4 regions of the Salimicrobium jeotgali genome follow, and region 1 is predicted to be linked to each of the others. Evidence: riboswitches for the same ligand, from Rfam matches in the RefSeq annotation. Region 1 holds a riboswitch; each other region holds the start of a gene.

Region 1 (8,043 bases):
AGTTGAATTGGTCCGGAGATATTTCGAACAGAGAAGAAAAACAGCGGGTGGCGGATCAGGTAGCGGGAAAAGTGAAAGATAAGGATGTTATAGGCATCGGCTCCGGCTCCACTGCTTTCCTGGCACTGCAGGCTATTGCGGAACGCGTGAACGTAGAAGGGCTTGATGTGAAAGGCATACCCACTTCCAAAGAAGCGGAAATAAACTGTGCAGTCTTAGGACTTGCAACTACGACGCTTATAGATTCCCGTCCCGACTGGGGATTTGACGGGGCGGACGAAGTGGACGGCGACCGTCGACTGATCAAAGGGCGCGGAGGAGCTATGCTCCGGGAGAAACTCGTGATGGCCAGCGCGGAAAAGACGTACATTCTTGCAGATAAAAGCAAGATGGTAGAGAGACTCGGAGAGAAGTTCGCTGTGCCGATTGAAGTGGATGCGAGAGCTATTCATCTGGTGGAAACAGGACTCGGAAATTTATCTTCGGTGAAGCGTGTCGAGATGCGGATGGCTGAGAAAAAAGACGGCCCTGTCATTACAGAAGGAGGCAATATCATTCTGGATGTAACCTTTGAAGATATCCCCGCTGACGCGGAAAGTACTCTTAAAGCAATGCCTGGTGTTGTGGAAACAGGACTGTTCATCGGCTATCCGGTAGAAATTCTTACCGTATAAATTCTCTCCCCCTCTTTACAGTTGTGTTACAATATATCTTGCGATGTAATATTTCAGGATATTGAGGGGAAAAATGAGACGACTAATACTGGGGTTTTTCATATTGATGAGCGGCTGTTCGCTTATGGCTAATGCCGGTGAAGAAAAAGAAAAGGAACCGGTAAAAAAAGAGAATTATGAGAAGTATGAAGCTGATATAGAAACGAAAGTTGAGAAATTCGACAAACTTTCCATTGTGATGCACTACCCGGAAACGCCGAATGACCAGATTGACCAGACGGTACTGGACTACGTGAATGAACAGCGTTCCGAATTCAAAAAAGACAGTTATGAACGCGTGAAGAAAAAAGGGATCTCTGCCGTGCAGGAGCTCCACATCGATTACGACGTCGTTTATGAAGACAGCGCTACTTATGTAGTCAAGTTCAACGAGACGGTGACGTGGGGGGAAAAGCGTAAGGCTTTTGATGAAACGGTGCTGCATTTTGAGAAATCGAACGGGAAGAAACTTTCACTTACCCATTTTCTTCGGAGTGAGAATGATTATGAAGAAATCCGGAACTATCTGGAACGCACCTTTGAACGCAAACTATCGGAGAAGGAACTTAACGGCTTTACGTATGAAGGGGACGCTTTCACTTTCTTTGCGGGGAATCAGTCCGTACGGGTGAATAAACAGGAGCACCCGGAATGGTTCAAAGAAAAGTTCATGAAGAAGCGTTCGGATATGACGGAAAGACCTGGGAGTTTTCATGCGGAGAAAGAAATCACCGAAATTCCCGTTACCGAAAAAATGTTGGAAGAGTATCCTGTCGCAGTGATGGGAGGACCCCATCCGAAGAGGACAGAAGAAATTCTCCGGGTGCTGGAGAAGAACGACCGGAAAGCTGTGTTCTTTTTAATCGGCAAACGTGTCGAACGTTATCCGGCCGCAGTGGAAGCTATAAAAGAACAGGGGCACGCTGTGGTGGCTCATACATGGAACCACAGGCTCCCGGAACGTCTCACGGAGAAGAAAGAAAGCGAATACCGGGAACGTTCCGTGAACCTGCTCAGCTCTATTACAGGTCAGCAGGAGGTGCTGGTCTCCGGCGACAGGGTCAGTCCGGAAAAAGCACTCATCAACCGCCCTGACTGGGCCGGGGAGTCCGAGGCGTGGGTGAAGGAACAGCTCGTAAATTCCGCCCGTTCGAACGGGCAGCTTGTCGTAAGCGGATTGAATGAAAATACTCCTGCGCTTTTACGGGAAGTGCTTCTTGAACTGAAGGACTCCGGGAGCCGGGAGAAGGACACAGGCAGGGAAGAGTCCGGAGCAGAACGGCTGGCCGGGATGTAATTTTCTAATAAACAGCACAGACACTTCCGGCGGAGGTAATGTGCTGTTTTTTATTGCGCTCCGGACCTCTTCTGGTAGAGGATCTTCCGCAGCCGCTAAACCAGTAAGTGATATCTGATGAACTCTCCCCACTTATCGAATTCGACAAGGAAGCCGTCGTGCCCGAATTCGGTATCTATATGGAAATGCAGAGCGTGAGGAGCAAGGAGTGAAAACTCTTCCATGGATTCCTTCGGGTATACGAGATCTTTCTCGAAGCTCATCGTATAAACGTCCGCGCTGTACTGTTGGGCCGTCTCCTCAAGGGTGCCTCTGTTCCTTGTGATGTCGTGATGGTTCATGGCATCGAGAAGGTAAAGATAGCTGTTGGCATCAAACCGTTTCTTAATCTTCTTCCCCTGATAATCCAGGTAGGACTGGATATGATAATTCTCTTCGTTCTGCCGGCGGTTGAAGCGCTGGTGGAAGAGGGACCTGCTTCTGTAAGTGACCATCCCCGTCATTCTGGCAAGCTCGAAACCGTCCAGATCCTCATTCGACTGATAATTACCGTTTTTCCACTGCGGGTCACGTTTTATCGCTTCTCCCCCTATATGATTGAATGCTATTCCATAATCGCTGAGGGCCGGAGTGGAAGCGAGAATAAACAGCTTATCCATCGCATCCGGATACATAAGCCCCCATTCATACACCTGCATACCACCGAGTGACCCGCCGAGCACGGCATGTATGTGCGTGAAACCGAGAACTTCCAGAGCCCGTTTCTGAGCCCGTACTATATCTCTGATTGTTATGGAAGGGAAGTCGAGACGATAGACCTCTCCATTTTCGGGGTTTACGCTCGCCGGGCCGGTAGAGCCGTGACAGCCGCCAAGTACGTTGAAGGTGACAGTCTGAAATTCTTCTTCCGGGACTATCCCTTCTTTTCCGAATAGACCTCTCCACCATCCGGGTTCTTCTTCCGTACCAACGGTGTACTGATTGCCTGTGAGAGCGTGACATATAAGGAGCAGGGGCGCATTCTGGTTGCCGGCCTGCTCATAGGCGAGCGTGACTTCCGGCAGCCGTTCACCGGTTTCGCAAATGAACTCCCCGATCGACACTTCTTTATAAACGGTTTCACAAGTTCGGATATGATTGACGGACATCTGTCTTCCCTCCAATGGAATTATATAGGTAATGCGGCCGGGGAGCCCATACATAGAAAAAGCCCCCTTCTGATAAGTTAAGAAGAGGGCTGAATTATATATTGCCTCCTCTTATCTTTCAGATCAGTAAGATCTGTAGGACGTAGCACCTTTTCAAACTGACGTTTGAAGGTTGCCGGGCTTCACAGGGCCTAATCCCTCAGCCGCTCTTAATAAGAGTCGCACGAACTATTCAATTTAAGCTTATTATGAAGTATAACCACCAGAGGAAAGGTATGTCAACTAATTTTCTGACTATTTGAGATATGTTTGAAGGAAAAAGAGGCGGGGTACAATCAAAAGTATCCGATTATTAAAAGAGGAGTGGATTAATTATGGTAAAAGAATATAGCGTAGTACAAAACAAAGACAAAAACGGCTGGTACATTAAAATCGAAGACATCGCTCCGACGGATTTCTTCGAAGATTTTGATTCCGCAGTCAGCAAAGCCGAAGAAATTGCGAAGAAGAACTCTCCGAGTAAAGTTCTGATTCTCGATCAGGACGATAACGTGCAAGAAGAAAGAAGCTTTTAATTTAATTATGCGTAAAGAGCTGAAGGGTACCCCCTTCGGCTTTTTTTGTATGGAAAAAATAATATGATACATATTTTTCAGAATACTTATTGTAATATGTTTGTAATCGTGCTAAGATACAGACAATGAAACTGTGCAAACGAATTCACAGTATCGCTTCTGTCACCTGTCCTTTTCTTTACATAGGAGAAGGAGTAATTTATTGGATATTTTTGCAAACGAATGCACAAACTTTTCCGGCGTCCTTTATTTTTTTGTGTAAGTTGTAAGCGGATTCAAAAAATCAGAAACAGTAAAAGGGAGTGTATGGAATGAAGAAGAAAAAGTTTTATTCAGGGATTGCTACGGCTCTATTGGCTTCAAGTGTGCTGGCGGGCTGTTCGTTCGGCTCAGGTGAAGAATCTTCCGGCGGAAGTAATGACGGTGGAGGAGAAGGCGGCAACGGCGAAGCGGTTACGGTTGACGTTTTTCAATTCAAAGTGGAATTCAAAGATCAGTTTGAAGAACTTGTATCGATGTATGAAGAAGAGAACCCGGACGTCAATATTAACGTCAAAACCGTCGGTGGCGGTAACGATTACGGTGCTTCACTGAAAACTTCCTTCTCCTCCGGCGAAGAGCCTGACGTCTTCAACGTCGGCGGACCGACGGACGTGGACGAGTACGAAGAATATCTGGCCGACGTTTCGGATACGAAAGCTGCCGAAGCGGCTCTTGAGGGGACGTTGAACGGTGTAAGTCGTGACGATCAGGTTCTCGGACTTCCTTATAACCAGGAAGGCTATGGACTTCTTTACAATAAGAAAGTTTTCGAAGAAGCGGGTATTGATGCTTCCTCGATCAAGACGATGGAAGATCTGAAAGGTGCCGTGGAAACCCTGAATTCCAATAAAGAAGAATTGGGAATCAAAGCGCCGTTCGCTTTCCCCGGCAAAGAACAGTGGGTTATGGGTAACCACCTGGCAAACGCCTACCTGGCGGATGAGTTCAATCACGATGTAATGGAAGCATATGAAGCGGAGACTGTGGAATTCGCAATGGGAGATCAGATGAAAGAGTTCACGGATCTTCAGAGTGAAAATTCCATTCAGCCTGTATTGAGTCTCGATTATTCCCAGCAGGTGGAAGAGCACTTTTCTCTTGGAAACGTAGCGATGATTCAGCAGGGTAACTGGGTGTACAACACGATCGAATCCATGGATCAGGAATTCGCCGAAAACAATGTCGGGCTTCTTCCTATTCCGGTGGAAGGTTATGAAGGAAGTATTCCTGTAGGCGTGCCTAACTACTGGGTGGTAAACAAGCAATCCGAAGATGAAGTGGTACAGGCGTCCAAAGATTTCCTCGACTGGATGTACACGTCTGACAAAGGTAAGAAATTCGTAACGGAAGAATTCAAGTTCATTCCTGCTTACGAAGGGTACGAAGATCAGGAAATCGCAGATCCTATTTCCCAGGAAATATACAATTACGCGAACGAAGGTAATACGCTCGGCTGGGTTTTCCTCGGAGCTCCTACAGCGTGGACAGAAGATGCTCTCGGCGTCGCCATGCAGGAATATCTTGCCGGTGATATAACGTGGGAAGAAGTGGAGAAACAGGCGACTGATGCCTGGGAAGAAGCCAGACAATAAGCAAATAACAGAAGACCGGTAAAGAGCGCTGAACTATAGCGCTCTTATTGGTTACTGAAGGCGACAGAAGAGCTTTTTTACAACTGAGGAGGAACTTATTATGAGAAACAGGAGTTTATCATTCTGGCTTTTTCTGACCCCCGTTATTCTCGGGCTCGGAATTGTTGTCGTCATTCCATTCGTATACGGCCTCGTTTATTCATTTACGGACTGGAACGGATTAACGGCGAACAATTTCATCGGTTTGGAAAATTACATAAAACTGTTCCAGGAAGATGAGTTTATGAATTCAATCTGGTTCACTATCAAGTTTGCGGTCATTACCGTGCTGCTGCTGAACATATTCGGCCTTGGCCTCGCACTTCTCGTTACGAGAAACATGAAGACGAATAATTTAATGCGGACCATCTTTTTTATGCCGAACCTTATCGGGGGTCTCATACTCGGGTTTATCTGGCAATTTATTTTCATTTCTGTTTTTGGTGATATATCCGGAATTACAGGAATTGAAGGTCTGAGCGGCTGGTTATCTACGACGAACACAGGCTTCTGGGGACTGGTTATTCTCACTTCCTGGCAGATGGCCGGGTATATTATGATCATTTATATAGCCTATCTTGAAAACGTACCGAAAGAACTGATCGAGGCTTCAAAAATTGACGGGGCAAATGCAGTACAGCGATTCAAAAATGTCATTTTTCCGCTTGTGGCTCCCGCCTTTACGGTCAGTATGTTTCTTACCTTATCCATGTCTTTCAAAATTTACGACCAGAACCTGTCACTGACGAACGGAGGACCTTTCAACTCCACGCAGATGGTGGCAATGGAAATCGTACGTACGGCCTTCAGTGACAGGGAGATGGCGTATGCCCAGGCGAAAGCGGTCATTTTCTTCCTAATAGTAGCCGTCATTTCCCTGACGCAGGTTTATTACAATAAGAAACGTGAGGTGGACGTGTGATGAGGAAGGATAGAGAGAAACGAAATACAAGACTGCTTGAAATATTCGGCTTACTGCTGGCCCTTTTGTGGCTCTCTCCGTTTTATCTGATGATCGTCAACGCTTTCAAAACGAAGCGGGGGATTTTCGAGGGCGTCCTCGGAATACCGGTTGAACTTACATTTGAGAACTTCGTTAACGCTTTCGCGGAACTTGAATTTCTGAAGTCTCTCTTCAACTCCGTGCTTATAACCGGGTTGAGCATTCTGATCATCATTCTTTTCTCCTCGTTGAGCATTCTGATCATCATTCTTTTCTCCTCCATGGCGGGGTATGCTCTTGCGAGGAACAAAAGTAAGCTCTCCGGAATCATCTTTTTCGTATTTGTGGCAGCCATGCTCATTCCGTTCCAGTCTGTTATGATTCCTCTGGTGGCTATTTTCGGTCAGGTGGATATGCTGAATGCTGCCGGTCTCATCTTCATGTATCTCGGGTTCGGATGCAGCCTTTCCATCTTCCTTTATCACGGGGCGATGACCGGCATTTCCAAATCGCTGGATGAAGCCGCTATTATTGACGGGGCCAGCCGGTTTCAGACGTTCTGGTATATCATTTTTCCACTGCTGAAACCGATTTCCGTAACGGTGGCTATTTTGAATACGATATGGATCTGGAATGATTACCTGCTTCCGTCACTCGTACTGAGTGAAGCGAACGCAACGATTCCGCTGAAGATGTTCTATTTCTTCGGTCAGTACACAAAACAGTGGCACCTGGCTCTTGCCGGTCTGACTATAGCGATCATCCCGGTCATCATCGGTTATTTCTTCGCCCAGAAACAGATCATTGATGGAGTGTCGGAAGGTGCTGTGAAGTAGAGAGGAGCAGGAACGATGTCTGTTACGATTAAGGATGTAGCGAAGGAAGCGGGAGTCGCTCCTTCGACAGTATCCCGGGTGATTGCGGACAGTCCGCGAATCAGCCAGGTTACGAAGAAAAAAGTGAAAAAAGTCATGGAGGACATGGGCTATCACATGAACTACAACGCCCGCGTGCTTGTGAGGCAGGCTACCCAGACGATAGGGGTGGTGATGAAACATTCGAGTTCCCATTCTTTCGATAACCCCTTCTTCTCCGAAGTTCTGAGCGGAATCAGTAAGGCATGTCAGGAAAACGATTACAGCCTGAATCTGACGACCGGGGAGTCGGAAGAAGCTATTTTTCGGGATGTTATAAAAATGGTGCAGGGGAAAAGGGTGGATGCGATCGTAGTCCTTTATTCCAAAGAGGACGATCAGGTCGTTCCCTACCTGATGCAGCAGAACTTTCCGTTCGTCATGGTCGGGAAGCCGTTAATGGAGGCATCGAACATAATGTACGTGGATAATGACAACGTGCAGGCTTCGAATGAGGCAACGGATTATCTGATCCAGCTGGGGCATGAGCGGATCGGGATCGTCGGCGGAGAAGCCGATTTCGAAGTGACGAAAGCAAGGGTGGAAGGATATAAAAAAGCGCTCGCTCTCCATGGGTATCCGCAGAACGCTTCCTACATTAAGTACAGAAAAGACGGAAGTTACGACGGTACCATTATTACAGAAGAGCTGCTCGGGCTTCCGGAACCTCCGACAGCCCTTGTGATCATGGACGATTTTCATGCACTTTCCATTATTGCGGCACTCAAGGAGGCCGGCGTTTCCGTACCCGGGGATATGAGTGTTATCAGCTTCAACAAT
Region 2 (8,043 bases), 630 kb from region 1:
TTCTGAAGGGAAGGAAAAACAGAAATGCCTACAGCCTGCCATATAAAAAGCAAAAAACCGAACCCCTGATTAAAGGGTTCGGTTTTTTATGCTGTTTCATACTTCCCTATTTCATCTGGAACGAAAAGAACGTTACGGCAAAGTAAAGAATTATGATCAAAAAAGAAGGGATCATGTACGTAAATTGATACTTCGGGTTCTTCCTGGAAATACTGATCAGGAATAGAAGTACAAATACGACCGATGCTACAGCTACAATTACATTGACCCGGCTCGATTCACTGAAAAGATTTCCCCGGAAATACATTACATCGGTAATGGCCAGGATGAGGATATTAAAGGCATTACTGCCGATCAGAGAACTGATAGCAAGATTGTAGTTCCGCATCTTCAAAGCGGTCCCTACACTCGACGCATCCGGCAAAGAGGTGCTGATTGCAACGAGAAATGCACCGATGAACGAAGAGCCGAGTCCGGTGATTTGTGCTATCTCCTCAGCCGTAATCGTTAAAATACTCCCCATCACCATAATGGCAACGCTGAGACTTATAAAGCGGGTGAGTACCTGCTTTTTGGTATAGTCCCGGTATCTTTCCTGCTTCTTTTCGTTCTTCACTTTACGTCCTTTGTATTCCGTACGCTTATTAATGAATCGGGCTCCGACTGCATAAAATAATACGAGAGCGACCGAAGAATAACTTACGTGAAGAAAGGGGGTGGGCAACGGAAAAGCCACGGCAACTATAACGATCATCGTCAGAAAAATGACGAGATAGGCGTACAGTTTACTTTCCACCGTAGTCCGGGTCATAATTTCATGTTTCCGGTAAATGATATCGAACACTGCCAGACCCAGAAGGTTAAAGAGATTACTACCTATCAGGTTACCGACTGCAAGACCCGGCGTATCGATAAAAACTGCCGTCACACTCGAGGTGAGTTCCGGAAGAGAAATAGCTATGCCGATTACAGCTCCCACAAAAGTAGAGGTCGCTTTTGTTTTCTCCTTTACTGCATCGCCGAACACTGCAAGATTGGAAGCTATGAAAAAAGTGGCGATTGCAGAAACAAAAAACCCTAAAAATATGAGGACTGCCATAAACTTGAACTCCTAACTATCGTTGTTTGCTTTTGATTAAATCCGCCGTCAACTGGCCGGACAGCGTTACCATCGGCACTCCGCCTCCCGGGTGCGTGGAACCTCCGGCAAAGTAGAGGTTATCGTAAAGAGCGCTCTGAGCCGGTACTTTAAAGCCGCCGTTCGACTTCTTGTCCGCTACGACACCATAAATCGAACCGCCGTTTGCCCCGTACAGGGATTCGAGATCTTCCGGTGCGAACTGGTATTCAAAATCGATGGAGTCTTCCAGGCCTTCGAGCCCCATACGTTCAAGTTTCTCAATGACCGTCTTTCTGTATGCTTCCCAGTCCCAGCCTTTTCTTTTCTTATTTTCGAGAGGTGGAACGTGAGTAAGGACGAACAGATTATCTTTCCCATCCGGGGCCTGGGTTTCATCCGATCTGGCCGACACACCTATATAGACAGTCGGGTCTTCGGCCGGCTTCCCTTTATCGAAAATTTCCTTGAATTCCTTCTCGGGGTCGTCGGAGAAGAAGAAATTGTGGTGTTCGAGCTGTTCGAACTTTTTGTTCGTCCCCAGTAATAATACAAGCCCCGAAACTGTCGGTTCGTACTTTTTCTCGAGCTGCTTCGCTTCTTTCTTCCCTTTCTTCGTGCCATCAAGGTACCGGTACGTAGGAATCGCCTCCAGGTTGGAAACGACGACATCCGCTTCCATCGTACCACTGGCAGTAGCTACACCGGTCACTTCTTCTCCCTTTGTCACTATGTGAGAGACAGATGTCTCAAGATGAACGTCTATTTTCAGTTCTTCCATCACTTTACCCATTGCTTCCGCAATCTGATACATGCCTCCTTCGACATAATGGATGCCGAGCCCCAGCTGCACATACGCCAGCTGGTTCAAAATTGCGGGTGCGGAGTAGGGATTGGAACCGACGTACATTACGAGGAAATTGAACAACTGTTCCAGATGCTTGTTGTCCAGATGCTCCTGGTTCGCTTTAGCCACCGTTTTCATGGGATCCATCTGCATGAGCTCTTTGAAAGAATGATGTTTTCTGAGATCGCCAAGACCCGAGATGCTGTATTTGTAGAAGCTTTTCAGGCAAAGATCATACATATCCTGACTGTACGATAAGAAACTTGTCAGTGAACTGTTCGGGCGGTCCGTCACCTTGGCCATCTCCTGAAGCATCGTAGGCAGATCACCTGTTACGTCAAGCTGTTTGCCATCTTCAAAAAAAGTCCGCCACTGAGGTTCGACCCTTTTTATAGTTATGTAATCGTGGATGTCACGATGCACGCTTTCGAACAGCTGCTCGAGGACCCAGGGCATAGTGAGGATGGAAGGACCCGTGTCAAAAGTGAAACCTTTCCCGGATCTCTGGTTCAGTTTTCCGCCGGTATTTTCGTTTTTCTCGAGAACCGTTACATCATAACCGTCCGCCTTCAATCGTATAGCTGCCGACATACCGCCTAGACCTGCTCCTACTACTATCGCTTTCTGATTCGCCATACTTAGCACCTCCATATTAATAAAGAAAAGGGATCAGCCGATATCTTATCCTGCACCACTGAGCGTACTCATCTCCGTACTGGCTCGTAAGCATCGCCTCTTCCAGTTTAATTCTGTATATAAGACTTGCGGCTATAAGAACGCTTCCGACGAGAAGTCCGAACAGACTGCCGTTACTGAGCGCAAAACCGATGACAATACTTAACAGCCCGGTGTATAGCGGATGACGCAATATGCGATACGGGCCGCTGCTGACCAGATGATCACCTTCTCTTACGCTTACGTTCCTTGTGAACTGTTCTTTCAAATGCATAATACCCGAAAGACGCAGCGTTACGCCGACTCCGTAAAAAAAGAGACCCGTCCATTTCACTGCCGGGATTTCCACTTTCCACATATCGACTCCAAGAATCACTGCCACTGCTACGAGCATGGCTGAAAAGATATACCAGAAAGATACTTTCTCCGATTGCCGGGACGCGGGCGAGGAGTATACGAGGAACTCCATCAGCCACACCAGGGAAACAGCTCCAAACAACAATTCGATCATGGCCCACGCTCCTGACTGTAGCCGGTTCCTTCCCGTTTCCCTAAAGCGGACAGCTGCAAACCTTTCCTTTGCAACAATAGAAATACCTACGTATATTCATACAGGAGAGGGGACATCCATATGGCACTGCTTTATTCGCTGGGCATTATTTTAACCGTACTGGCGACTTTCTTCATCATTTTTAAAAAGCTGACAAAATTAAGCTATATCGTTTTTTCTGTAATTTTAATATTTTATCTTCTGCTGCTTGTACTAAGCCCCTGGTTTCTTTTGTAACATAAATATACCAAAGAAAAAGCGAGCCGTCTGAACGGACTCGCTTAGCGGTTGCGGGAGCGGTTGATCGCTTCCCGGATGTGATACAGTTCCGCAAACATTGCTGCAGCAAATACGAGAAGCATGCTGAGCAGTACGGAAATGATGAAGATGGACCCATCCAGATCAAATCCCAGTACTCCTGCAAAACCGATTAATCCACCTATAATAAGACCTATTGCTGCGAACAGAACAATCTTTTGAAACGTCAGCGAATAAAACATGACTTCACCCCATTTTGTAAACTGGACTCTTACCTGTCCTTTCCCCTAAATAACCAGATGCAAAACCGGTGCTTTTCTTCTTAATCCGGCAGAAATATACTTTTTTTCGAGCCCAGTCGCAGTATGCAGGCCTATGACTTGCCTGCAGCCGCCCTGTCCGTCGCCTTCTCAATCGATTCATCCAGGTCATTGATGATATCCTTCACCGATTCGATACCTACGGACAAACGAATCAGTTCTTCTGACACTCCGCTCGCCGCCAGTTCTTCCACGGAGAGCTGCTGATGGGTAGTGGATGCCGGGTGAATGATCAGAGACTTCGCATCTCCCACGTTCGCAACGTGAGACCAGAGAGAGACGTTATCGATCAGCTTCCTCCCGGCGTCTCTTCCCCCTTTAATACCGAAGTTAACGATAGCCCCGTAGCCGACTTGCAAATATTTATCGGCAAGTTCATGCGCCGGATGCTCCTGAAGGCCCGGATAGGATACCCACTCCACATCCGGGTGCGCCTGCAGATGCTTAGCAACTTTCAGGGAATTTTCCGCATGACGTTCAATGCGTAAAGACAGTGTCTCCAGCCCCTGAATAAGAAGGAAAGCGTTTTGAGGACTGAGGCACGCTCCCATATCCCTGAGAAGCTGCACCCGGAATTTAGTAGCAAATGCCACTTCCCCGAGGTCTCTCGAATAAACGAGACCGTTGTAGCTGTCATCCGGCTCCGTGAAGCCGGGGAATTTCCCGTTCGCCCAGTCGAAGGTACCTCCGTCCACGACTACCCCGGCTATAGCTGTCCCGTGACCGCCGATCCATTTTGTCGCCGAGTGGACGACGATGTCCGCCCCCCACTGCAGCGGTTTGCACTGGACCGGACTCGCGAACGTATTGTCTATAATCAGAGGCACTCCCTGTTCATGGGCAATTTCGGATACTTTTTCAATATCAAGCACGTGCAGGCTCGGGTTACCGATCGTCTCCGCAAAGACCGCCTTCGTTTTCTCCGTAATCGCCTTTTTGAAGTTCGCGGGATCTTCCGGATCGACGAATTTCACCTCAATACCGTAACGCGGCAGCGTTTTTGCAAATAAGTTATACGTTCCTCCGTACAGGTTACTTGCCGCCACAATCTCATCACCTGCTCCGGCGACGTTCAGTATGGAATACGCAATAGCGGACATTCCGGAAGCGGTAGCCACAGCAGCCGTACCGCCTTCTAAAAGAGCGATTCTTTTCTCGAAAACATCTACGGTCGGGTTGCCGATTCTTGAATAAATGTTTCCGGGCTCCTCGAGACCGAACAGGTTCCTGGCGTGCTCGGTATCATCAAATACGTAGGATGTCGTCTGATAGATCGGTACGGCTCTCGAACCCGTTGCCGGATCGACCTCCTGTCCCCCGTGCAGGGCAAGCGTGTCCAAATCGTAATTCTTAAATTGCTCAGTCATGAAAAATCCCTCCTGTATAATATATGACAGAGGGTCCGAGTGAGGAGATATAAACAAAAACCCCTTCGATAAGAAGAGGTTTACGTTAAATATATTTACATCCTCCCCTTATCTCTCAGACCTCTAAGATCTGTAGGAATTGGCACCTTTTCAAACCGATGTTTGAAGGTTGCCGGGCTTCGCAGGGCCTAGTCCCTCAGCCGCTCTTGATAAGAGTCGCTATTCAATTAAATGGTATGCTTTGCATTATATACGGAAGCATCCGAAAAAGTCAACAATTTTTAGAAAATTCTTATTTAGAGGCTTCGATCGCCTGTTCCAACTGAGCGGAGATATCGTCCGAACTCTCAATCCCGACAGAGACCCGGACAACGTGGTCGTCGATTCCGAATCTTTCTTTATCTTTAGCGGAAAGGGCACGATGAGACGTCCGGGAAGGAACGGAAACGGTCGTTTCAACTCCGGCAAGACTCGGCACAATTTTGATCCAGCCGAGCGTCCGGTAGAAGGTGTTCATCTCTATAGATTTATTCAGAGCTATCGTAACGATGGCGCCGTTGCCTTCTGCCGATACGTTTTCCGGGTAATAAACCTTCTCCACATCTGCATTTCTCTGCATGGCATCTGCAAGAGCCTGGGCGTTCCGGGACTGTTTTTCCATACGGATTCCTAACGTTTTCGTACCGCGATACGTCAGCCATGCTTCAAACGGACTCAGGTTAGAGCCGAGGGAGACAATTTTTTGGCGTGCTTTCTCTACGAGCTCCCTTTCTCCCGTAAGCACTCCTGCTGTCGCATCACTGTGACCGCCCAGATATTTCGTAGCGCTGTGTACGACGAGGTCGGCGCCCTGCTTCAGTGGCCTCAGCAGGTACGGCGTGGCAAACGTATTATCTATCATGATTTTCAAATCATTTTTACCGGCGATTTCCTGAAGAACTGTCATATCCTCCACCCGGAGGAACGGGTTCGTCACTGATTCTGAATAAAGCAATTTCGTGTTCGGACGTATTTCCCCTTTTATGCTTTCCTGGTCACGGAAAGATGTGAGCGTTACTTCAATGCCGAGAGAGGGCAATTCGTGAGAGAGAAGATTGTGCGTCCCGCCATACACATCCTCAGCAGCTAAGATATGATCTCCGGGCTTTACGACGGAAAGAATTCCCGCAAATATAGCTGCCATGCCTGAAGCTGCTGCAACTCCCGCGCTTCCTTCTTCAAGAGCAGCAACACCCTCGGCCAGCTCTTCCGGATTCGGGTTTCTTTCCCTGGAATAAAGGTAGGATGTCTCTCCTTCATAGTACTTCTCCAGATCATCCAGGTCCTTGAACGTAAAGGCTGAAGTCTGATAAATAGGCGTCGCCTTACTGTGGACCGCCGCCGTCTGGTCAGCTTTATGATGGACAACTTTAGTAAAAAATGATGAATCTCTCATGAATAAACCCCTCCGCTTCTCGTTTCGTAACAGTATATCTGCACATCGAACAGGTGTAAAGAAAAGCGGAAACTTCCGTTTAGAAGCGCTGGCGTAAGCAGGAGACTTACTTTTCGGGTGCCCTATCCCGAAAATAAGGGTACTGCTTAGGTCACAAGCTTCTGGAAGTTGCAGCTGGACAAAGAAAAGCGGAAGCGTCCGATTAGAAATGAAGGCACAAGCAGACCGGTCACGTGAAAGACGACCTTTCCTTTCACTGGTCCGAGCTGCTTGTGACATGAATTTCTGGACGCTGCAGCTGGATCATGAAAAGCGGAAACTTCCGTTTAGAAGCGCTGGCCTAAGCAGGGGGAGGAGAGCATATGGAGAAAAAGTGAAAGTTCTCAATTTGTTCATTGTACATCGCCACGCGAGTAGTTACACTAATAAAAGATACATACGGAAAGGAGCTTCACCCTCGTTGAAAAAACTATGGATTCTTATATTATTCACTTTGTTTCTTGCAGCATGCGGCCAAAAAGAACTTGAGGACCCGGTGGACTGGGAAACCGGGAGTTTTGAAGCCACTACCCAGGCCAAGGAGTCCTTCAGTATGGAAAGTATGGAAGGGAAAGTGTGGATTGCCGATTTCGTATTCACCTCCTGTAACACTGTCTGTCCGCCTATGACGAGAAATATGGCGCAGCTTCAGAAGAAGATGGAAGAAGAAGGGGTGGACGTGGAATTCGTCTCCTTCAGTATCGACCCGACCGTCGATGATCCGAAAAAGTTGAAGTCCTTCGGTAAAGAGCAGGGAGTGGATTTCTCTAACTGGACCTTCGTCACCGGTTACGATCAGCAGACCATCGAATCGTTCGCCAAAGAAAGTTTCCATATTATCGTAGATAAGCCGGAAGGTCAGGACCAGGTGACACACGGCACCCAGTTCTTTCTTGTAGATGAAAAAGGCACGATTAAGAAATATTATGACGGGGTACAGGACGTGCCTTATGAACAAATTGTAGAAGATGCAAAAATAGTGAAAAACTAAAAAAGGGAAGCGCCTGTGGAGCGCTTCTCTTTACTCTGTCAATTCAGAACTGAATCTATGAAGTTGCGCAGGGAACGGAGGAAGTCCTGAACGGCTGTCTTAATGTTATTCCAGAACCCTTCGTCATTGATAAGATCCTGGAACCCACTGGCCAAGTCATCGAGCTGACTCTGCATTTCATCGAAATTTATATTCAGATTTCGCATCTGGTCAAACAAATCGGTCAACCTTTTTCTGTCCTCCGGGCTGAGCTCGATCTGCAGCGAGTCAAGCTGCGTTTCTACAATCTGCTCCACCTCTTCCCGGGTGGCAGGGTTCTGCTCGGCAATAGCTTTTTTGATTTCCGTAAGCAGACTGCTGATTTCATCCTTACTTATTCCTTCTTTCTCCCCGATGGAAGTGGCTACATCCAGTTCTTCGCTTGCCACCTGCATCCGGTCTTTA
Region 3 (8,043 bases), 490 kb from region 1:
GTTTCCAACGGGCAAAGGTGAAAGTCGAGCGGGGGCGGGAAAAAGAGCAGCTGCAGGAGCTGAGGGAAGAGGACGCCTCGTTTCCGCTTATGATTGACGGGAATGGTGCGTACGAGTCCCCGGACGAACTGCTTCCTCTTGATGAATTCAAGCTTCTGATGATTGAACAGCCGTTTCAATCCGGAGACTTCCGGAAGCACCGTCATTTACAGAAGAAAATGAACACGCCGATATGTCTCGATGAGTCGATCCGGAGCTTTGAAGATGCTGTCCAGGCGATGGAATTCAAGGCCTGCCGGATACTCAACGTAAAACTGAGCCGGGTGGGCGGATGGTCCGAAGCCCTGCAAATTCATGACCGGGCAGTAAACGAAGACATGCCGCTCTGGTGCGGGGGTATGGTGGAGACCGGCATCGGGAAAGCTCATAGTCTTGCGCTGGCTTCCCTGCCCAATTTCACTCTCCCCGGTGACTTATCCGGATCTGACCGGTATTTTAAGAAAGATATTATAAAAGACCCCATATATCTGGAGAATGGTTTCATACGTGTGCCCACGGGTCCCGGGATAGGAGTCGAACCGGATTTCGGGTATATGGAAAGTGTTACGAAAGACAGATGGTTTCAACGATACTGAAAATGATTATCAAAATCATTGACACACCTGTAAGTAATTTCTACACTTGTAAGTGAATAGAAGAGGTGAGGAATATGAGTGAAGAAATGATTACGAGAGAAGAAGAACAGTTTTTGAATGAGCATTTTCGCTTTTTTACGGATCAACATTTGCAGGAACCGGTTTTGGAAACGGTTCGTGCAACCGATTTGTTATCCCGCGAAGGAATCGAACATGTTTTGAATGACCTGCATCTGTATCTTGATTCACAGTCGTTTCTTACTACCGGTTCCCTGCTCGGGAAAAGGTTCGGATATTACGCTGTTACGGTGCCGATTGTAATGATGACGGTGTTTGATAAATTCCCTGACGTTTCCCCCGGGAATGTGGAGTACATCCGTATCGATGAGAACCCGAAATGGTTCCCGAAATTTCATCTCAGGGATAAAACGGTATCCGTCCCGGGAGAAGACAGGGAAGAGTGGATAGTTGAAAATATGCGGCACTTATTCAGGGATTTCCTTCAGCCCGTTCTTTTCCACATTCATAAGACTACGCGTATTTCAAAGAAGGTATTATGGGAAAATACAGCCATTTATCTGTACTGGTTTTATGAACGCAAACTTCCTGAATGGTATGAAGGAGAGGAACTGGAAGAGAAAAGGAAAGACTTTCGATATATCATCGATGAACTGGACGGAGAACCGTTCGGTGAACAGAAAAACCCTTTCACTTACTTCGAGTCTCAGCCCGTCTTGCCTTCAGGGGCTAGGGAAAGGAAATGCTGCTGCCTCTCCTACCGGCTTCACGAAGACAGTACGTTCTGTAAAGTATGTCCCCATCTGAAACAGATGGAGAACATGAAGAAATAGTTTCTTCCGGAAGATGCTGCAATGATTTCCGGTACGGCCGGTGGAAAAAAGAAGAAATGAAACATTTGTAATTTTCCCTTCATATGGTACGATTTAATTAGAGTAAAAAGAGTGTTTTGGAAAAGGCAGTTGATACCATATGCAAGAGTTCTATGATTATTATAATAATCCTGTGAAATTATCTTTTAAGGACCACCCTTTTTCAAGCGAACCGAAGCACGTATGGGTGATTTGCCAATACCGTGGAAAATGGCTGCTGACCGAACACAAGGAACGTGGTCTGGAGTTCCCCGGCGGGAAAGTGGAAGAGGGGGAGACCGCCTCGGAAGCTGCTGTCAGGGAAGTGAAAGAAGAAACGGGAGGCATCGTCGATCAGCTGCGTTACGTCGGTCAATACTTCGTCAAAGGTAAAGGTGGCACGATCATCAAAAACGTTTATTTTGCAGAGGTTTTACAGTTGCGGGAAGAAGCCCATTATTTCGAAACGAACGGTCCGGTACTGCTCGAGCAGCTTCCGGAAGCTTTGCCGAGACAGAAAGAGTACAGTTTTATGATGAAAGATAAAGTGCTCCCGTGCTGCCTGGAAAGAATTGGAACGGCTTAGCGTAAGATGTGTAACTACCAGGGGACTCCCCGGGCTGTCGAGAAATTCTCGGCAGCTTTTTTGTTAGAAGACCGATAAAAATAAGCATGCAGAGAAATGGAGCGTTTCTCTGCATGCTTGTTGTCTGTATGACAGTATTAACGTTTGACCGGTCCGGCTGCTGCAATCGTTTCGTCAGCATAAGCGAATTTCTTGAAGTTCTCATGGAACTTGGCAGCCAGGCTCTCTGCCTGCGTATCGTAATCACTTTTGTCTTCCCAGGCATTACGCGGAATCATGACTTCCTCCGGAACACCGTCACAGTGAAGAGGAATGTTAAGGCCGAAGACAGGGTCCTGGTACATTTCCGTGTTTTTGAATTCTCCGTTCAATGCAGCATCCACCATACGTCTCGTATAGGACAGTTTCATTCTCTTACCTGTCCCGTAAGCTCCGCCGGTCCAGCCGGTGTTGACGAGGTAGACGTCTGTGTTGAACTCGTCGATTTTCTCACCCAGCATCTTCGCGTAGACGGAAGGCGGTAACGGGAGGAACGGTGCGCCGAAGCAGGCGGAAAACGTAGCTTCGGGCGTGGTGACGCCCCGCTCTGTCCCTGCGAGTTTACTCGTATACCCGCTCAGGAAGTGATACATCGCCTGTTCTTTCGTAAGTTTGCTGATAGGCGGAAGAACTCCGGTAGCATCAGCTGTCAAAAAGATTATTTTATCGGGATGTCCGGATTTACTTTCCTCAAGAGCATTGTCGATATGATCAAGCGGATAAGCGACACGCGTGTTTTCCGTCAGGGAAGTGTCGGTGAAATCCGGTTTCCCCGTACCCGGGTTTACAGCTACGTTTTCGAGTACCGCGCCGAATCTGATGGCTCTGTAAATATCAGGTTCCGTTTCAATAGAAAGGTCTTTAGTTTTGGCATAACAGCCGCCTTCCATATTGAACACACCTCTATCGGACCAGCCGTGTTCATCGTCACCGATAAGGTAACGGGAAGGGTCGGCGGAAAGAGTCGTTTTTCCTGTACCGGAGAGTCCGAAGAAGAGAGCGGTTTCTCCCTCCGCGTTCACGTTAGCGGAGCAGTGCATCGGCAATACGTCCTGTTTCGGCAGGAGATAGTTCATCACGGAGAAGATCGACTTCTTGATCTCTCCGGCATACTGCGTGCCGCCGATCAGTACTATTCTATGTTTGAATGATACCGTTACGAACACTTCGGAATTGGTTCCGTCTGTCTCCGGGTCGGCTTTCAGCCCCGGTGCAGAGAGCACTGTGAACGCATTTTCGTGAAGAGGTTTCTCTTCACTCCCGGGTCTTATGAACATCTGCCTTGCGAACATATTGTGCCAGGCGTATTCTGTAATCACACGGATTGGCAGACGGTAGTCTTCATCGGCGCCTGCGTAACCCTGGAATACGAAACGTTCAGGGAGGTCTTTCAGATATCCGATCACTTTGTGGTAAAGGTGAAGGAATGTTTCTTCCTGCATCGGCTGGTTCACTTTGCCCCAGTCGACCTTTTCGGCAGTTTCATCGTCTTTTACAATGAATTTATCGTTCGGGGACCGTCCTGTATATGCTCCGGTTTCTGCCTTTACAGCTCCGGTATCGGTCAGTGTTCCTTCATTCCTGTTGAGTATGTTTTTCGTAAGGTCCGGAACAGAAAGCTGTACTTGTGTTCCTTCTTCCTCAAGCAGCTCCTCGATGCTTGAACGGTCGCTTCTGGCATGAATCATTTTAAAAACCCGCCTTTCCCTGAAATTCCGCATGTAAGCGATTATTTGTAAATAGTATAACACATTGTCGTTAATAGTCCATACTGCAATTCATTTTTTTAAAATCATCTGCAGCTGCTGTATAATCTGGAGAAAAGGAAGGTGAAAAGGTTGAAGAAATCGATCGTTCTGTACGATGCCGCATGTCCTTTGTGCCTTAAAACGAAAAAGTGGGTGAGCCTCCTGGACCGGGAAAATCGACTGCTCTGGCTGTCGCTGCAGAAGCTTACCGAGTATATTTCTCTTCCCGCTGAAAAAGAAGGACAAATTCGTGAACAATTACATTTATATGATCCTTCGCGCAACGAACATGTAGGGTATGACGCGATCACCTATATATGTAAGGAGTCGCCGCTGCTTCGCTTCGCCGGAAAGCTGATGGAGTTTCGGACTGCGAGGGCGGTCGGAGTTCCGGTTTACCGATTTATCGCTAATAACAGATACAGAGTGGGAATCCACGATTGTAAAGACGGAAGCTGCTCCATCTAATTGACAATCATAGCTGATTTGGTATGATAAAATGCGAACGGTAACTCTCTTATCCAGAGTCGGTGGAGGGACAGGCCCGAGGAAACCCGGCAACCTTCTTTTGATATGGTGCTAACCTGACGCAAGAGTACTCTCTTGGACGATAAGAGCGGAAGGAAATCATCCCTTTCCTCATACGATGAAGGAAAGGTTTTTCTTTTTTAATGAAGGAAATCAAAATTTCTCTTAATAGTATAAACGTTTCCTGAAGGACCTTCCTGTTTTCCATGCATGGTTAATGAAGGAATGGAACTGATTCCGGTTTTCAACCCGTGAAAACAGGGGCCGGAATTCGGAAACAGAATGCAGTATATTAAAGTATGATGCTGGTAAGAGTGCCGTAATCAGAGTTTAAGGAGGAATCATGTAACATGGCAGCAAATCGCCGGTTGTTCACATCTGAATCGGTTACGGAAGGGCATCCCGATAAGATATGTGACCAAATTTCCGATGCAATTCTTGATGAAATACTGAAGGAAGACCCGAATGCCCGGGTGGCCTGTGAGACAATGGTTACCACAGGACTTGTACTTGTCTCCGGGGAAATCAGTACGACGACATATGTGGATATCCCGCAGGTCGTAAGGCAGACAATTAAAGATATCGGGTACACGAGGGCGAAGTTCGGATTCGATGCCGATACCTGTGCCGTCCTTACAGCTATTGATGAACAGTCCCCGGATATCGCGGGCGGAGTGGATGAATCTCTGGAATCGAGAGAAGGACAGATGAGCGAAGAGGAAATCGACGCAATCGGTGCCGGGGATCAGGGTCTTATGTTCGGATACGCAACAGATGAAACGGATGAACTGATGCCTTTGCCGATCTCGCTTGCTCACCAGTTGTCCAAGCGTCTGGCGGACGTGCGGAAAGACGGGACCCTCTCCTACCTGCGTCCGGACGGTAAGACACAGGTGACTGTGGAATATGACGAGAACAACAACCCGCTCCGGGTCGATACGGTGGTCATCTCTACGCAGCATGCCGAAGAGATTACGCTTGGGCAGATTAAGGAAGATTTGATGAAGCACATAATTGTGCCGGTCGTCCCGGAGAAGTTCATGGATGACCAGACGAAGTACATCCTTAACCCTACAGGCCGTTTCGTTATCGGCGGGCCTCAGGGTGACGCAGGGTTGACAGGACGCAAAATCATCGTTGACACTTACGGCGGCTATGCCAGACACGGAGGAGGGGCCTTCAGCGGCAAGGATTCCACTAAAGTGGACCGCTCCGCTGCTTACGCCGCCCGCTACGTTGCAAAAAATATTGTTGCCGCCGGTCTTGCGAAGACGTGTGAAGTACAGCTCGCATATGCCATCGGGGTAGCCGAACCGGTCTCGATTTCCATCGATACGGACGGTACCGGGGAAGTCACGGAAGCCAGGCTCGTGAAAGCTGTGCGGGAACTTTTCGATCTACGTCCGGCAGGGATTATCCGCATGCTCGATTTGAAACGTCCTATTTATCGACAGACGGCCGCGTACGGTCACTTCGGCCGCCCGGCGGATCATTTCCCCTGGGAAAACGTCGATAAAGTGGATTTGCTGAGAGCTAAAATAAAAGAAGAATAGATAGGCCGCACGTACAAAAATCCGAACGAAAGCGTTCGGATTTTTGTTTATTCCGTTAAATTAGAATAGAAGAAAAATACACGGCCGAGGCCAGAACAAAGAATCATTTCTCTCCGCTGTTTTTATAATACTGTCCTTTTTCCACGTAGCTCTTACGTATACGATCCAGTTCTTTGAGGTCTTCGCCGGTCAGATCTCTCACTACTTTAGCCGGGCGTCCCACGGCAAGAGTGCGGGGAGGTATCGTTTTACCTGGAGGAACGAGACTTCCGGCACCGAGAAAAGCTTCTTCACCGATGACGGCGCCGTCGAGTACAATCGATCCCATTCCGACTAAGGCATTCTTTTTGATGGTAGCGGAGTGAAGCGTAACCTGATGGCCGATGGTGACTCCGTCCTCCAGCGTAAGCGGCATGCCCGGGCTCTGGTGGAGAAGACTGAGATCCTGTACATTTGTATTATTTCCGATTCTGACAGGAGCGACGTCGCCCCTGATTACGGTTTTGAACCAGATACTCGCATATTCCCCGATCGACACATCCCCGGTTATGACAGTGTCTTCAGCCACGTAAGCCGTGTCGGCAATTTCGGGATAGTAACCTTTATATTCGCAAATCATCTTCATCCTCCTTATACTGTATATTATAGTAAGTATATCAGAGGAAAACGGAGGTACAAGTGATGCTGAAAGAATACATATCTGTTACGCCAAAAGCCGTAATCGTTGTCGTACACGGGGCTTTTGAGCACGGAGGACGCTACAGGACTCTGGCTGAGAAATTCCAGACGGATGGTTACTCGGTGGTCGTCGGAGACCTTCCCGGTCAGGGAGACGATATAGACAATCGGGGCCATATCCGCAGTTTCCGGCAGTACCTGGATACCATTGAAGGATGGGTGGAGTATGCGAAGGAAGCGGAGGTCCCTGTTTTTCTCCTTGGTCACAGCATGGGAGGGCTTGCCGTTATCCGGGCGCTGCAGGAAAAATCGCTCCCGGTCCAGGGTGTGATTTTATCCTCTCCGGCACTCGGCATAAAGAATGGAGCAAGTAAACCGCTTGAGGCGATGGCCAAGGTGATGGACAGGCTTTCACCATCTCTGCTCGTATCATATCCCTACCGTCCCGAAACAGTTACGAGAAATGAAAATGTGTGGGAGCAGGACAGGAAGGACGACAAAATTTTGCAGAAAGTATCTGTAAGATGGTACAAAGAATTTCAAAGAGCTATCAAAGTCGCTCGCGACAAACCGTTCAGCGATGTCCCCCTCCTCCTCATGCAGGCAGGAGAGGACAAGATGGTGAACTCTGAAGACACGAAGCGCTGGTTCGATGCACAGAATTTGACGGAGAAGGCTTACAAAGAATGGCCGGGCCTTTATCATGAACTGTTCAATGAGCCGGAGTGGGAAGAAGTTTACCGTTACGCTTTAAGTTTTATAGAAATACACCGTTAAGAGGAGGATCCAGTTTTGGCAAAGCAGGCACCGAAGCAACCGATAGCCCTGATGTATCAGGGGTACAGATTTATATTTCCAGAGGTTTACCGTCAATTGGAGGCCTGGAAAGAGAGGGCGGCGGATATTCCGGATCCCGAACTGAGATTTCAGGCAACAGACAGTATAGAGAAAAAAGCTTTTCACTGTGAGGGAGGCGGGCTTTTCTCCCTGCTATCCGGAGCGCAGTGGAAAGAAACCGTCACTTTCGTAGTGGCATACCAGACCATCTGTGATTACCTGGATAATTTATGTGACCAGAGCGAATCCCTGGACCCGAAAGACTTCGAAAGTCTCCACTTTGCGCTGGAAGATGCGGTTCATCCCGATTATGAACACCGTGATTATTATGCATTCAGAGAAGAGAAGGAAGACGGGGGATACCTGAGTGAACTCGTTTCCACCTGCCAGGGTGTACTGAGCCGTTTTCCGTTCTATCACCTCGTTCAGCTGGACGTGGCGGATCTGAGCGCGTTATACGGAGAGTTCCAGGTGCATAAACACGTGAAGGAAGAAGAGAGAGTGGGGCGCATGCAACAGTGGCATCAGAGAAATATGTCCAGGGTACCGGATATGCAGTGGTATGATTTT
Region 4 (8,043 bases), 400 kb from region 1:
GCTCGGACATTCGGAAGCTGCGATTGCCGGAGGCGCGGAATCGATGAGTCTGATCCCTATGGGAGGACACGTCATCAAGCCGAACGTGGAGCTTGTGGAGAACGCTCCTGAGTACTATATGTCGATGGGACACACGGCAGAGGAAGTGGCGAACCGCTTCAACATCTCCCGGGAAGATCAGGATGCTTTTGCGGCCAGAAGTCACGAGAGAGCGGCTAAAGCTCTGGAAGAAGGGAAGTTCGACGAGGAAATCGTTCCTGTCGAAGTGACCGAAAATGTCCCGGGGCCGGATAACACGACCAGGAAAGTGACGCGTACGCTCGAGCGGGATGAAGGGGTACGTCACGGTACGACGACAGAAACACTTGCCAAACTGAAGCCTGCTTTCCACGTAAAGGGATCGGTTACAGCAGGAAATTCATCCCAGATGAGCGACGGAGCAGCTTCGGTGCTCGTCATGGACCGGGAGAAAGCCGAGAAGGAAGGCCTGCAGCCGCTCGCCAAGTTCCACTCTTTCGCAGTGGCCGGTGTGGAACCGGAGATTATGGGAGTAGGACCGATTGAAGCGGTGCCGAAAGCTTTGAAAATGGCAGGCCTTTCCCTGGAAGACATCGGTCTGTTCGAACTGAACGAAGCCTTTGCTTCCCAGTCACTTCGGGTCATCCGTGAACTCGGACTTGATGAGGAGAAAGTGAACGTGAATGGAGGAGCGATCGCTCTTGGACACCCGCTCGGCTGTACAGGAACGAAGCTGACGCTGTCACTTATTCATGAGATGAAACGCCGCAACGAAAAATACGGCGTTGTAACGATGTGTATCGGCGGCGGAATGGGCGCTGCCGGAGTATTCGAACTATTATCCTGAGGAGGAATAAATATGAGTGATGTTAAAGATATGATCAAAGGCGGAAGTTTTCTGGTGGAAGATGTGGAAGCGGAAGATATCATCACCCCGGAAGATTTTACCGAAGAACATAAAATGATTGCCAAAACGACAGAAGATTTTATCACGGGTGATGTACTACCGAAAGTGGATAAAATCGAGAACCACGAATTCGAACACTCCCTCGAGCTTATGAAGAAAGCGGGAGAACTCGGATTGCTCGGTGCGGACGTACCGGAAGAGTATGGCGGGGTACAGCTGGACAAGATCAGTTCTTCCCTTATTACGGAGAAATTTGCCCGCGCCGGTGGTTTCTCTTTGACCCACGGAGCACACGTCGGAATCGGTTCTCTGCCGATCGTCTTCTTCGGAAACAGTGATCAGAAGAAGAAATATCTGCCGAAACTGGCGACAGGTGAACTGCTGGCTGCGTATGCCCTGACTGAACCGGGTTCAGGGTCTGATGCCCGGGGAGCCAAAACGACAGCCAAACTGAATGAGGCCGGTACTCACTACGTACTGAACGGAGAGAAGCAGTGGATTACGAACTCCGCGTTCGCGGACGTATTCATCGTCTACGCAAAAATTGACGGAGAGAAATTCACGGCTTTCATCGTAGAAAGAGAGCACCCGGGCGTATCCACTGGTCCTGAGGAGAAGAAGATGGGGATCAAAGGGTCCTCCACCCGTACCCTTATCCTTGAAGACGCCGAAGTGCCTGTCGAGAACGTTCTCGGTGAAATCGGCAGAGGGCACATCATCGCTTTCAATATCCTGAACGTCGGCCGTTACAAGCTGGCGATCGGAAGTGTCGGAAGTGCGAAGAGAGCCATCGAACTTTCCGTCAACTACGCTCAGGAACGGAAACAGTTCGATACTCCGATTATGAGCTTCCCGCTTATCAAGGAAAAAGTGGCGTCCGTCGCAGCGAACACGTACGCGAACGAAAGCGCCGTCTACCGTACCGTCGGGCTGTTTGAACAAAGTATGGGACGGCTTTCCGAGGAAGAACTGAATGACGGAAAAGCTGTCGCCAACGTCATCGCCGAGTACGCCATCGAATGTTCTCTTACGAAGGTGTTCGGTTCGGAACTGCTTGACTTCGCAGTGGACGAAGCGGTACAGATCCACGGCGGATACGGTTTCATGCAGGAATACGAAGTGGAACGTATGTACCGGGATTCCCGTATCAACCGTATTTTCGAAGGAACGAACGAAATCAACCGTATGATCGTTCCCGGCAACCTCGTCAAAAAAGCGATGAAAGGCGAACTGCCGATTTTTGAAAAAGCTAAGAAACTTCAGGAAGAAATCATGACGATGATGCCTGAAGAACCGGGAGACGCTCCGCTTGAACAGGAATTCTACCTGCTGAAGAATGCGAAGAAGATCGCTCTGCTGGCTTCCGGACTTGCTGCTCAGAAATATGGGGAGAAACTGGATCAGGAACAGGAAGTACTTGTGAACCTGGCAGACATTACGGGTGAAATTTTCAATATGGAATCTGCCATTCTCCGTACGAAGAAAGCTGTCGACAAAGACGGAGCCGAAAAACACAGCCAGAAACTTCTATATACGGAAGTGTACGTTCAGGAAGCGTTCAATCGTATCGAAGCGCACGCGAAAGAAACACTTATCGCAGCGGAAGAGGGCGACGATCTCCGCATGATGCTCGGAGCTCTCCGGAAGCTGACGCGTCATAACCCGGTGAATGTTATCAAGAAAAAACGTGAAATTTCCGTCGGTCTTGAAAAAGCCGGAAAATACTTCGTGTAATTTCGAAAAAGGCTGTCCTCTGCCGGGGGACAGCCTTTTGTTTTTCAACAAAGAGCGGTTGTGGTAGGATAAATGTGATATTGTTTTGTTAGGAATGGGGGAGAAGTCATGCTTACCTTTTACTGGTATCCGAAGTGCGGCACGTGCCGCAACGCGAAAAGATGGCTTGATGAGAACGATGTGGATTATAAAGCTGTGAATCTCGTGGAAACTCCACCTTCGAAGGAAATGCTGCTGCAGATGATGAAAAACAGCGATCTTCCTTCGAAACGTTTCTTCAATTCCAGCGGGAAGAAGTACCGTGAGCTTGGACTGAAAGACAAAGTAGGGGACATGACGCTTGAAGAACAGGCGGAGATACTGGCTTCCGACGGCATGCTGATCAAGCGGCCGCTAGCTACGGATGGAAGTCGCGTGACCGCAGGGTTCAAAGAAACGGAGTACGAAGCCAACTGGCTGTAATTTTTGAAGGAGGGGTCAATAATGGAACTGCCAAAAGAATTTCGTTATTCAAAAGAACATGAATGGGTAAAAGAAGAAGGGGATAACCTTCGCATCGGTATTACAGAGTTCGCCCAGTCCGAACTCGGTGACGTCGTGTTCGCCGAGCTTCCGGAAGTCGGTGATGAAGTGGAAGTGGATGAGCCGTTCGGAAGTGTGGAATCCGTGAAGACGGTATCCGAACTTTATGCTCCCGTCAGCGGGAAAGTCGTTGAAGTGAACGATGAACTCGAGGACAGCCCGGAACTAGTAAACGAATCTCCTTACGATAAAGCGTGGATGATCGTAGTCGAGCCTTCCGGGAAGTCCGGACTGGATGATCTGATGAGTGCGGATGAGTACGAAGCTATGATTTCCGAAGATGAATAGAACTTATTAACTTCGACAGACCATGGATCCGCATGGTCTGTTTCTGTATAAAGGGGTAAGCGGGATGAATGAACCTATTTTAATCGTTGAGGGGATTACGGACAAAAAGCATATTAAGAAGATGCTGGCGCAGCCTCTTGAAATCATCTGCACGTATGGAACACTCGGCCTGGAGCGTCTGGATGAGCTGATTTATGAGTACGATCTGGATCACCGCAACGTTTATATACTCGTCGATGAAGACTACTCGGGCTACAGACTCCGGGAACAGTTCAGGGAAGAACTTCCTCACGCTGTACATCTGTACACAAGCAAAACGTACCGGGAAGTAGCTGCTACGCCGGAACCGGAACTCGCACGGATGCTTGCGGGGTACCGGTTCCGGATCAAACCTGTCTACATGATGTAAGGAGGCAACAATGAAAGAAGTGAATGTAAGGGAAACACTGCCGGAAGTAGGAAGAGGGTACGTATTCATTTACAGTCCCTTTTGCGGAACGTGCCACCTGGCAAGGGAAATGCTTGATATCATCGAGAAGATGAGAGAAGAAGATGTCTTCTATGAAATGAACGCGAGCCTCTTCCCGGACTTCATGCAGGAGAAACAGGTATCAAGCGTACCCTGTCTGCTCGTATGGAAAGACGGGAAAGTGGAAGAGAAAGTGTATGCGTTCGAATCGGTGACGAAAATTTTCAATCTGATGAAAGAAAAAGAGAAAATATAGCGAAGCACCAGCTCATCATCCCGGGAGCTGGTGCTTTTGTGAACGCGGACGGGAGAATCGTTCCTTTCGGAAGCGCCACGGGGGCCTGAAAGGAACGATTTACGCCGAATCGTTCCCTTCAGAGAGGGAAGGATGTGCTGAAGGGAAGGAAACAGAGAGAAACGTGACCTTCGGGGCCGGATATGGCGTCCGAAAGTCACGCAAAAGAAATCTCCACTATTCCACCGTTTCTCCGACGGCTTTCATAATGTCCATAAAGGAAGCGTCATCGCCGAATTGATGAACGATTTCCCCTTCGGATGAGATGATGACGGTGGTAGGAACACCGGTGCAGCCGTAGAGGTCATACACTTTCGTTCCATTATCCTCAAGCGTCGGCTGTGTCAAAAATTTCTCTTTATACTTTACGGCATCTTCCCTCTTTCCTTCCCGGCCGGCAACGTTGATGGTAATCATTTCCACGTCGTCCGTATGGAGCGAATCGAAAAGCTGCTCTTTTTTCGGCATATCTGCACCGGAATCCGGGCACCAGGAGGCCCAGAAAGTAAGAATGGTGACTTTCCCCGGAGTTTCCGGAAGTGTATAAGTGCCTTCTCCGGTAAGGTATGGTAATGTGAATACGGGTGCTTTCATAAGTATCGGATCCTTTCTTCAATAGCAAGTTTGCAAAAATCGTAACATATACACGCTTTTTATTGAAGTTTATTGACACCAGCCCGGTACAGTGCTAAAATCTTCCGTATCGCTCTATAAATTGAATAAATGAAATTCTCTTATCAAGAGAGGTGGAGGGACTGGCCCTATGAAGCCCGGCAACCGTTAAACATTCTGTTTAAAATGGTGCCAAATCCTACAGAACAATCGGTTCTGATAGATGAGAGAACAGAATTGATTTTTAAATACCAACCTTTCTGTTCTTTCAGGCAGAGGGGTTTTTTTTATTTGCTAAAACCGTAAGAGACAGCGACTCTTACAGACGCAGGAGGAAAAACAATGATTTCGATTAAAGGTCTGTCAAAAGTGTTCCGAACGAAGGATCAGGATGTACACGCGGTCAGTGACCTCGAGGCGACGATCGACTCCGGTGAAATTTTCGGCGTCATCGGATACAGCGGGGCCGGAAAAAGTACTTTCATCCGCCTGCTGAACCGTCTCGAAGACCCGAGTGGCGGAACGATCAATATAGACGACAGGGAGATTTCTTCACTGTCAAAAGGAGATCTCCGTCTGGCCCGCCAGGACATGGGAATGATCTTCCAGCACTTCAACCTGCTGTGGTCCCGTACAGTGGAAGATAATATCGCTTTTCCACTCGAAATTGCGGGAGTATCGAAGGAGGAAAGAAAGGAACGTGTGGACGAACTGGTGGAGCTCGTTGGTCTCGGCGGCCGCGGGACCTCGTACCCTTCCCAGTTGAGCGGGGGTCAAAAACAGCGTGTCGGTATCGCCAGAGCACTCGCAAATCGCCCGAAAGTCCTTTTATGTGATGAGGCGACCTCCGCTCTCGATCCGGAAACGACCGACTCCATTCTTGATTTGCTCGTCGATATCAATGCGAAACTCGGACTTACCATCGTGCTCATTACTCACGAAATGCACGTCATCCGTAAAATCTGCCACCGTGTGGCTGTAATGGAAGACGGAAAAATTGTGGAAGAAGGTGACGTACTGGACGTATTTTTAAGACCGAAACAGAAAGTGACGAAACGTTTCGTCGACCAGGTGATGGGAGACCCTGACCGGGAATCTTCTCTTTCTCTTATTAAAGAGGAATACCCTCTCGGGGAAGTGGCCCAGTTCCATTTCGTCGGAGAACGTACGCATCAGGCACTGATCAGTGAAGTGTCCCGGAAGTTCCAGGTGGATGTGAACGTGCTCCACGGGAAGATCACCCAGACCCAGAAGGGTGCATATGGTACATTGATCGTGCATCTCGAAGGAGAAAAAGAAGAAATTGAACGGGCTCTGACGTATGTAAGAGAAACGTCTGTAGAAGTGGAGGTGGCCCTTGATGTTTGAACAATTGTTTCCTAACGTTCAGGTTGACGACATGATTACCGCGACGAACGAGACGCTGTTTATGACGTTCTTCTCCGTTCTCGGAACGTTCATATTCGGCCTGCTTCTCGGTCTGCTGCTTTATTTAACAGGCCCGGGAGGCATCTGGCAGAATAAAATAGCGAACTGGATTACCGCAGCTTTCGTCAACGTCTTCCGGGCTATCCCGTTCATTATTCTCATCCTGCTTCTGTTCCCGTTCACCGATTTTTTCGTCGGGACGATACGCGGGCCTTCAGCAGCACTGCCGGCACTCATTATCGGAGGTGCGCCTTTCTATGCCCGTCTCGTTGAAATAGCACTTAAAGAAGTGGATAAAGGTGTAATCGAAGCGGCCAAAGCGATGGGAGCCAAATACCGTACAATCATTTTCAAAGTTCTTCTGCCGGAATCGACTCCGGCTTTGATATCCGGACTTACAGTAACGGCCATCGCTCTGATCAGCTATACAGCTGTAGCGGGAGTGATCGGCGCCGGAGGTCTCGGGGACTTCGCTTACTTTTACGGGTTCCAGAGGAACAGTTTTGATGTCGTATTCGTATGTACCGTGCTTATCGTCATTATCGTATTCGTTTTCCAGTTCATCGGAGACTTCGCTTCCAGAAAACTGGACAAAAGATAAAACTACGTTTTAAAAAAGGAGAGAGTACCATGAAAAAGTTTCTACTCACGTTAGCCACTATAGCCCTTGTTTCCCTGCTCGCAGCATGTGGATCGGACAGCTCAGATTCCGGTGATTCGGAAGGATCGGATAAAGAAACATCCGAAATATCCGTCGGCGCCACCAGTGTTCCGCACGCAGAAGTGTTGAAAGAAGCACAGCCGCTTATGGAAGAAAAGGGCATTACGCTGAATATCGAAGAATATCAGGATTACGTCCTCCCGAACCGTGATCTGTCTGAAGGGGAGATCGACGCAAACTATTTTCAGCATATTCCTTACCTGAATACGCAAATGGAAGAGAACGGCTATGATTTCGCCAACCTTGGAGGTATCCACATCGAGCCGATGGGTATCTACTCCAAAGGAATCGAAAGTATCGAAGATGTGGAGGATGGAACGACGGTGCTTATGAGCCGCTCTGTCGCAGACCATGGGCGTATCCTTTCCCTTCTCGAGAAAGAAGGCCTGGTGAAAATCGACCCGGACGTGGATCCGGTGAACGCTAAACTGGAAGACGTCGTCGAGAACCCTAAAAATCTTGAGTTCGACGCAGGGATCGATGCAGCCCTTCTACCTGAAAACTACGAGAGAGAAGAGAATGCGCTTGTCGCCATCAACACGAACTACGCGATCCAGGCGGACCTTAACCCGAGTGAAGACGCCCTTCTTCTCGAAGGTTCCGACTCTCCTTACGTAAACGTAATCGCAGCGAAAAGTGAAGATAAGGACAGCGAAGCATTGAACACCCTGGTGGAAGTACTTCGCTCCGATGAAATCCAGTCCTTCATGAAAGAGCAGTATGATGGTGCGGTCGTGCCTGTAGACGGCAGTGACAGCGAAAAATGAAAAGGAAGCACTTCCCCTGACTTGAGTGGGGAGTGCTTCCTTTTTTTGCTTCAGCTATTGTCCGTTTTCAAATTATCTACATAGCGCTTTCCTTCGACGAGAGAAAGTCCGAAAGCCTGCCGTGCTTTTTTGACAGCTTTTATTTCCTCTCCCTGCCCGAGTAATTCCAGCAGTTCTTCATCGACCGGGTAGCCGGAAACGTTTGTCTGTGCTTTGATTGTA

The links. A riboswitch is a leader RNA that binds a small molecule or an ion and turns the genes downstream of it on or off. The one in region 1 is predicted to bind S-adenosylmethionine.
Region 2: another riboswitch for S-adenosylmethionine. It lies ahead of AAV35_RS12115 (O-acetylhomoserine aminocarboxypropyltransferase/cysteine synthase family protein); the one in region 1 lies ahead of metX (homoserine O-acetyltransferase MetX).
Region 3: another riboswitch for S-adenosylmethionine. It lies ahead of metK (methionine adenosyltransferase); the one in region 1 lies ahead of metX (homoserine O-acetyltransferase MetX).
Region 4: another riboswitch for S-adenosylmethionine. It lies ahead of AAV35_RS03705 (methionine ABC transporter ATP-binding protein); the one in region 1 lies ahead of metX (homoserine O-acetyltransferase MetX).

Annotation. Positions count from the first base shown of each region.
Region 1 is NZ_CP011361.2:340,093-348,135, forward strand. It holds gene rpiA (ribose 5-phosphate isomerase A) at 1-674, shown strand, start outside; gene AAV35_RS01765 (polysaccharide deacetylase family protein) at 748-2,010, shown strand; gene metX (homoserine O-acetyltransferase MetX) at 2,106-3,158, opposite strand; SAM riboswitch class I at 3,267-3,377, opposite strand; gene AAV35_RS01775 (DUF2188 domain-containing protein) at 3,533-3,733, shown strand; gene AAV35_RS01780 (ABC transporter substrate-binding protein) at 4,045-5,367, shown strand; gene AAV35_RS01785 (carbohydrate ABC transporter permease) at 5,468-6,328, shown strand; gene AAV35_RS01790 (carbohydrate ABC transporter permease) at 6,328-7,185, shown strand; gene AAV35_RS01795 (LacI family DNA-binding transcriptional regulator) at 7,201-8,043, shown strand, end outside.
Region 2 is NZ_CP011361.2:2,406,651-2,414,693, forward strand. It holds gene AAV35_RS12095 (sodium:calcium antiporter) at 107-1,099, opposite strand; gene AAV35_RS12100 (phytoene desaturase family protein) at 1,116-2,600, opposite strand; gene AAV35_RS12105 (methyltransferase family protein) at 2,617-3,150, opposite strand; gene AAV35_RS12110 (hypothetical protein) at 3,471-3,689, opposite strand; gene AAV35_RS12115 (O-acetylhomoserine aminocarboxypropyltransferase/cysteine synthase family protein) at 3,821-5,134, opposite strand; SAM riboswitch class I at 5,240-5,350, opposite strand; gene AAV35_RS12120 (trans-sulfuration enzyme family protein) at 5,427-6,569, opposite strand; gene AAV35_RS12125 (SCO family protein) at 7,030-7,599, shown strand; gene AAV35_RS12130 (DUF1002 domain-containing protein) at 7,638-8,043, opposite strand, start outside.
Region 3 is NZ_CP011361.2:826,384-834,426, forward strand. It holds gene menC (o-succinylbenzoate synthase) at 1-635, shown strand, start outside; gene AAV35_RS04125 (IucA/IucC family C-terminal-domain containing protein) at 710-1,486, shown strand; gene ytkD (RNA deprotection pyrophosphohydrolase) at 1,626-2,090, shown strand; gene pckA (phosphoenolpyruvate carboxykinase (ATP)) at 2,228-3,817, opposite strand; gene AAV35_RS04140 (thiol-disulfide oxidoreductase DCC family protein) at 3,968-4,345, shown strand; SAM riboswitch class I at 4,392-4,494, shown strand; gene metK (methionine adenosyltransferase) at 4,756-5,958, shown strand; gene AAV35_RS04150 (gamma carbonic anhydrase) at 6,062-6,577, opposite strand; gene AAV35_RS04155 (alpha/beta hydrolase) at 6,640-7,413, shown strand; gene AAV35_RS04160 (tetraprenyl-beta-curcumene synthase family protein) at 7,429-8,043, shown strand, end outside.
Region 4 is NZ_CP011361.2:743,160-751,202, forward strand. It holds gene AAV35_RS03670 (acetyl-CoA C-acetyltransferase) at 1-865, shown strand, start outside; gene AAV35_RS03675 (acyl-CoA dehydrogenase family protein) at 878-2,659, shown strand; gene AAV35_RS03680 (arsenate reductase family protein) at 2,768-3,121, shown strand; gene gcvH (glycine cleavage system protein GcvH) at 3,143-3,529, shown strand; gene AAV35_RS03690 (toprim domain-containing protein) at 3,594-3,938, shown strand; gene AAV35_RS03695 (thioredoxin family protein) at 3,949-4,254, shown strand; gene AAV35_RS03700 (TlpA family protein disulfide reductase) at 4,471-4,887, opposite strand; SAM riboswitch class I at 5,025-5,135, shown strand; gene AAV35_RS03705 (methionine ABC transporter ATP-binding protein) at 5,248-6,273, shown strand; gene AAV35_RS03710 (methionine ABC transporter permease) at 6,266-6,934, shown strand; gene AAV35_RS03715 (MetQ/NlpA family ABC transporter substrate-binding protein) at 6,964-7,821, shown strand; gene AAV35_RS03720 (hypothetical protein) at 7,872-8,043, opposite strand, start outside.